Flectobacillus major DSM 103: one gene and its partner. The protein of the gene in region 1 binds, or shares a complex with, the protein of each later gene. Links are inferred from orthologs where the notes say so. Each region holds a gene or a part of one and is shown in the gene's direction. Other genes may lie near its edges.

Region 1 (3,243 bases):
TTAGCGTTTGGGTGATTTTTTTACCCCAGTCATCTACCTGAGCCGTAATTTGGGCACTATTGATGCGTTTTACCTGTCTTTCTTTCAGCTCCTTTACAGCAGCCGTTGTGTCTATTCTTTTACTAAAATCACAACTTAACAAAAGGCTGTTGCTCAATAGCACACAGACCCATATTTTTGAGATATTCTTCATAACAAAACTTTTTTGGCAAAGATACAAGCTTAACAACTGAATTGACACAAAAAAACCGAATCGTGTTGATTCGGTTCTATGAATATTCTACCATCGGCCTCGGCCACGATGTTTGTACGAATAACGTGGCTGGTGGCCATACCTTGGTGGTATAACTACTACGGTACGGGGTGGTGGTACTACGTATCGATAACTCGGACGGCCATAGTAAGGTCGGCGATAACCATAATCATAACCTCTTACATGCGTTACACACGACGAAAGCATCATTGATATTCCCATCAACAATACCATTATAAAACCTAGTTTTTTGATTTGAAGCTTTTCCATAGCAATAATATTTATTGTTTAAAACAATTACTGTGGTTTTATGAAGTATCGAGGCTTCATATTTTTTGTTTTTAGAATACCTTATTATCACAATAGTTTAATCTATTCCTAAAATAAACTATTGAAAATAAAAGAGATAGCTTTTACAAAACGGATAATATTGGATTATAGTCTGTAAAAGTAATAAATACCGTAGCCGCCCAAAGGTAGATTCTGAAAAGTAAGTGTAGAACCAAGAAAAAGTATTTTTACGATACTTGAGCTTTGATTGAAGCCCCAAGCTTGATAAACACACTCCTTCTTTGTGCAGGTATCTAACTATTAGACAATAACATATCAACTTACCCCTATTTTATGGCAAAGAATTTTGTATCTTTGCACCCTGAAATTGGAAAATATGGATTTAGTAATACCGAATTTGAAAACATTTCAAACCTAGGGCATGCTAGTTACCAACCAACATCTAACATCCACGACAAATGATAGAACAATTAGAAGCCATCCGTGAGCGTTTCGAAGAAGTTGCCCAACAAATTACGCAACCCGAAATCGTTTCGGATATGAAGAAATTCAAGACGATTAGTAAAGAATATAAAGACCTCGAAAAAATCGTAAATCAGTACAAAGAATACCAAAACGTATTATCTAATATTGATTCGGCTAAAGAGGTTATTGCCACCGAAAAAGATGAAGATTTTCGTGACATGGCCAAGGCTGAGTTAGACGAGCTTTTGCCTAAAAAAGAAGAAATCGAACAGCTTTTGAAAGAAATGCTTATTCCTAAAGACCCTAACGATTCAAAGAACATTATCCTTGAAATCAGGGCTGGTACAGGTGGCGACGAAGCTGGTATTTTTGCAGGCGACTTGTTTAGAATGTATCAGCGTTTTTGTACGCTACAAGGTTGGCAGTTTCAGGTAATGGACTTTACAGAAGCGTCGTCGGGAGGCTACAAAGAAATCGTGGCAAGTGTACAAGGTGAGGATGTTTATGGTAAAATGAAATTTGAATCGGGTGTACACCGTGTACAGCGTGTACCTGCTACCGAATCGCAAGGACGTATTCATACTTCTGCGGCAACTGTAGCGGTATTGCCCGAAGCTGATGAGGTAGATGTTGTCATCAATATGAACGATATTCGTAAAGATACGTTCTGTTCGTCGGGTGCGGGTGGCCAGTCAGTAAACACTACTTATTCGGCAGTAAGGGTAACGCACCTTCCTACGGGCTTGGTAGTACAATGCCAAGATGAACGTTCTCAAATCAAAAACTTTGAGAAAGCCATGACCGTATTACGTTCGAGAATCTACGAAATGGAATTAGAGAAACAACAGTCGGCTATTGCTGGTAACCGCCGTTCGATGATTGGCTCGGGCGATCGTTCTGACAAAATCCGTACTTACAACTATCCACAAGGCCGAGTAACCGACCACCGTATTGGTTATACAGTTTATAACCTTCCTGTAGTAATGGATGGCGAAATTGGTGATTTTATCGAAAACCTTCGTATTGCTGAAAATGCTGAAAGATTGAAAGAAGGTAATGTATAAATAGAAGTGCTAAATGCAGCCTCACTTCTTATATTACTATCAATACCCATGATGTACAAAAGAGAATTCTTTTGTACATCATGGGTTGTATTGGCCAAATAGCTATATTTTCCTTTCAAAAAAATGTGTATCCACTGCCATAATAGGAAAAGATGCTGGTAGGTCTTGTTTGGCAATCAAGCTAAAACCATTGCGTTCATAAAACCGAATAGCAGCTTGAAGGCGTTCTAGTGTGCCAAGATATATAGCATTGATACCACCCTCTTGAGCCGACGATAGCAACAAATCAAACAGTTTTTGAGCTATTCCAAATTCCTTGCCTCGGTACTCTTTTTTAACAAACATTTTACGGATTGCACCTATTTCGCCATCGCAATCTATCAGTGCAATAGTACCAACTACCTTATCTTCATGTTTGGCTACCCAAAAATTCCCTCTTCCTTGCTGATAAAAAGTAGGAATATTCAATAAATCCTGTTGCTCGTTGATAGTAATTGGCACTTGAAATTCTTTTTGCTGAATTGTCAAAATTAAATCTACAATCTGCTCAGTATCTTGATTTTCAAAAGATTGAATTTGTATCATATCTCCATTATTTTAGTTAACAGTCACCATAGGTAAACACTTACGTAAGTGATTACGCAAATATTTATTTTATTTATGAATTATCAAATAGCATAACCTTATTTTTTAATAAAACCCTTGAAATTTATTATTCTGCCTAAAAAACATGATAAAAAAAGGTGTAAACATGGTTGTGTTTACACCTTTAATATTATTTGAGTTTATTCTTTCGAGAGTTTAAAAGAGAAGGTAGTACCTCTGTCGGGCTTAGAAGCTACTGCAATTTTGGTTTTATGAGCATTTAAAATATGTTTAACAATAGCCAATCCCAAGCCTGATGAGCCATCCGAACGGCTACGAGCTTTATCTACTCGGTAAAATCTTTCAAAAATTCTACTCAAATGCTCTGGTGCAATACCTGGCCCATTATCTTTTACCGAAATTTTCCAATCTTTTCTGTCTTCTTCAAATACCACTACCACTTTACCTTTTTCATGCCCATATTTAATGGCATTTTCGACAAGGTTAGTAATTACCTGCCCTATTCGTTGGGAATCGGCACGTACCCACACCCGCTCTTCGGGCGATTTGATTTGTAGGGTAACC
Region 2 (3,150 bases), 500 kb from region 1 along the record:
CTAACAGTTCTACTTTTATTCGTATAACTTTAACCTCAACTTATGGGTTGGCTCGATAGTTTTTCAAGATATTATCGCCCACTTGTTGTTGGGCAAATACAGGCTTTTCTAAAATAGGAGCAGCAATACCATCGCCAAGAACCATTGAGCTTTCCCAGACCAAGGCTTCGTCCCATAAGCTCGTTTTTATCAGCGAGTTTAACAAATAAGCCCCTCCTTCCACAATTAGTGATTGAACTTTCTTTTGGTACAAGTCGTCTATCAAAAAGCTTAGTAAGTCTGTTTGCGGAGGTATTTTACAAAATAGTATATCTCCTTCTATTGCTTCTTTTTGAAGGTTATAACAGATCGTTTTTTGCCCTTCTGAATAAATTTTGGCATTATCTGCAATACGTAAATCTTTGTCGATAAGAATGCGTATGGGACTTTTTCCTGTCCAAAAACGATTATCAAGCGATGGGTTGTCAAACTGTGCGGTTCGAGTGCCTACCATAATGGCATCTTCTTCCGAGCGTAGTTTGTGAGTCCAACGCCTAGATAAGGCATTCGATATTTGTATGGCCTGATACTGGGGTAATGCTATTTTGCGGTCGGACGATTGAGCCCATTTAAGGATTATATAAGGGCGTTTTTTTTCAAAAAATGTAAAAAAACGTTTATTCAACTCTCGTCCTTTTTCGGCTAAAATACCCGATACCACCTCAATACCTGCATTCCGCAGTTTTTGAATACCCTTACCCGCTACCAACGGATTAGGGTCGTCGTTGCAGATATATACTTTTTTGACACGGTGCTTTACCAATAAATCGGCACAAGGTGGGGTTTTACCAAAATGAGAACAAGGTTCTAAAGTAACAAATACCTCCGATTCGGACAGAATACTTTTATCGGCAACATCGTTGACAGCATTTACTTCGGCGTGCCAATCACCATACCGCTGATGCCAGCCCTCGCCCACAATCGTACCTTGATGTACAATTACACAGCCCACCATTGGATTGGGCGATACTGCTCCAGCTCCTAGCTGTGCCAATTGCAAAGCCCTGTTCATAAAAGACAAAATAGCTGTTTCAGAAAGCGAATTATTATTTGATTGCGGCATTGTGTAACTTTGTGCTTTAACTTAATGATATGATTTATCAATCTTCTCGAAAACTTTTCTCTGATTTAGTAGCCGAAATTACGGCAGTTTACCCAGAAAACGAAGCAAAAAGCATGGCGTATTTGCTTTTGGAATATTGGGGAAAACTTAGCAAAACCGATATTCTGATGGATAAGTCCGTCGAAATTCGAGAACCGCTTGCCCCTGCTGTGGCTCGTATCAAGGCATTTGAACCTATTCAATATATTATAGGATATGGAGATTTTTATGGCCGTAGCTTTCAGGTAAGCTCTGCAACCTTGATTCCTCGCCCCGAAACCGAAGAATTGGTTCAGTATATTATACAAAAAGCAAAAGCTCCTGTCCGTATCTTAGACATCGGTACAGGCACAGGCTGTATTGCCATTTCGCTAGCCTGCGAAATACAAGGTGCAGCGGTAGTGGCTTACGATATTTCGGAAGAAGCACTAACTATAGCCCAGAATAATAATATTACGCATCAGGCCAAAGTGCAGTTTCAGTATCAAGATATATTAGCGACACAAGAACAAACATTGTCTCAAAAGTTTGATATTATTGTTAGTAATCCACCTTATGTTACCAATCATGAAAAATCAGAAATGGAAGCTAATGTATTAGACTATGAACCTCACTTAGCCCTTTTTGTTGAAAATGATAATCCTTTACTTTTTTACAAGGCTATTGCTCAGTTTGCAAGCCTTAATTTAGTAGAAAATGGATTGTGTATGGTCGAAATCAACCAATATTTTGGCAAAGAAACAGCTGAGGTATTTGTAAAAGCTGGTTTTCAAGACGTAGAGATTATTCAAGATATGTTAGGACGGGATAGGTTTGTAAAGGGTATTCTACAAAAATAAAGGAAGCCCCGTTATGGGGCTTCCTTTATATATACTTGTTCAGTTCAAGACTAATATGCTCTAATTTCAACACCTTTCATGAAGTTTACGAAGGCTTTATTAACCACCTTGTTTCCTCCAGGAGTTGGATAGTTTCCAGTGAAATACCAATCACCTAAATTATTTGGACAAGCTTTGTTCAAGCTAGATACCGTTTGATACACAATAGCCAAATCAGCGGTTAGGTCTTTAGGTTTTACTATATCAGCAATTTTAGCAGCGATTTCTTCTTGTGTAAATGGCTCATAAATAGCTTTTACAAAGTTTTGTGAAGCCGATTGTCCCAACTCTAAGGCACTCAAACAACGTCCGAGGGTATCCTCTAATACATCGTCCATACCACGCTCGTGCAATAGCTCATAAGCTGCACGGAAAGCCACAAAGTCTTTCATACGTGACATATCGATACCATAGCAGTCTGGGTAGCGAATTTGTGGAGCAGACGATACAATCACAATCTTTTTAGGGCCTAGTTTATCTAAAAGCTTCAAAATAGAACGCTCTAAGGTTGTACCACGCACAATCGAGTCATCGATCAATACAACATTGTCTACGCCTTTTTTGATTACTTCATACGTTGTATCATAAACATGCGACACCATGTCGTTACGGTCGGCATCGTTGGTAATAAAGGTACGCAACTTAACGTCTTTAGAAATCAACTTTTCAACCCTTGGGCGGAAAGTCAATAACTCTTCCAAAGCTTTTTCGGCAAGACCGCCTTCCATAATAGCTTTCTTGCGTTCTTTGGCCAAATAGTCTTCCAAGCCTTCAATCATTCCTAAGAATGCTGTTTCGGCAGTATTTGGAATATACGAAAATACGGTATTTTTTAGGTCGTAATTAACCTCTTCGAGTACTTGTGGGATTACCAAACGGCCTAATTGCTTACGTTCGGCATAAATATCGGGGTCTGAAGCACGAGAGAAATAAATTCTTTCAAAACTACATGATTTCTTTTCTAGCGGTTCTATAAATTTCTTTTCAGCATAATCACCACGCTTGTTGATAATCAGTGCATGACCTGGCTGAACCTCCTGTATGTCCTCATAATTACAGTTGAACGATGTTTTGATAGCTTGTTTTTCAGAAGCAACCACTACCACTTCGTCGTCGGCGTACCAATAAGCT

The links.
Region 2: the proteins of prfA (region 1) and prmC are in contact, whole or in part, in a crystal structure (PDB 2B3T), measured with the Escherichia coli proteins. The link is inferred for Flectobacillus major DSM 103 from one-to-one orthologs.

What each region holds. Positions count from the first base shown.
Region 1 is NZ_KE386491.1:3,653,960-3,657,202, forward strand. Bases 133-3,037 are described here. They hold prfA (peptide chain release factor 1), read left to right. Parts: upstream 133-1,002; coding sequence 1,003-2,073; downstream 2,074-3,037. Other genes in these bases: FLEMA_RS0135030 (hypothetical protein), read right to left, coding at 133-193; FLEMA_RS71295 (hypothetical protein), read right to left, coding at 281-523; FLEMA_RS77285 (hypothetical protein), read left to right, coding at 878-1,006; FLEMA_RS0135065 (GNAT family N-acetyltransferase), read right to left, coding at 2,176-2,658; FLEMA_RS0135085 (sensor histidine kinase), read right to left, coding at 2,859-3,037. Outside these bases: more of FLEMA_RS0135030, read right to left, coding at 1-132; more of FLEMA_RS0135085, read right to left, coding at 3,038-3,243. UniProt on the Escherichia coli protein: Peptide chain release factor 1 directs the termination of translation in response to the peptide chain termination codons UAG and UAA.
Region 2 is NZ_KE386491.1:4,154,501-4,157,650, reverse strand. What follows is about bases 244-3,055. They hold prmC (peptide chain release factor N(5)-glutamine methyltransferase), read left to right. Parts: upstream 244-1,131; coding sequence 1,132-1,980; downstream 1,981-3,055. Other genes in these bases: FLEMA_RS72490 (amidophosphoribosyltransferase), read right to left, coding at 2,031-3,055; ribD (bifunctional diaminohydroxyphosphoribosylaminopyrimidine deaminase/5-amino-6-(5-phosphoribosylamino)uracil reductase RibD), read right to left, coding at 244-1,102. Outside these bases: more of ribD, read right to left, coding at 41-243; more of FLEMA_RS72490, read right to left, coding at 3,056-3,150. UniProt on the Escherichia coli protein: Methylates the class 1 translation termination release factors RF1/PrfA and RF2/PrfB on the glutamine residue of the universally conserved GGQ motif, i.e. on 'Gln-235' in RF1 and on 'Gln-252' in RF2.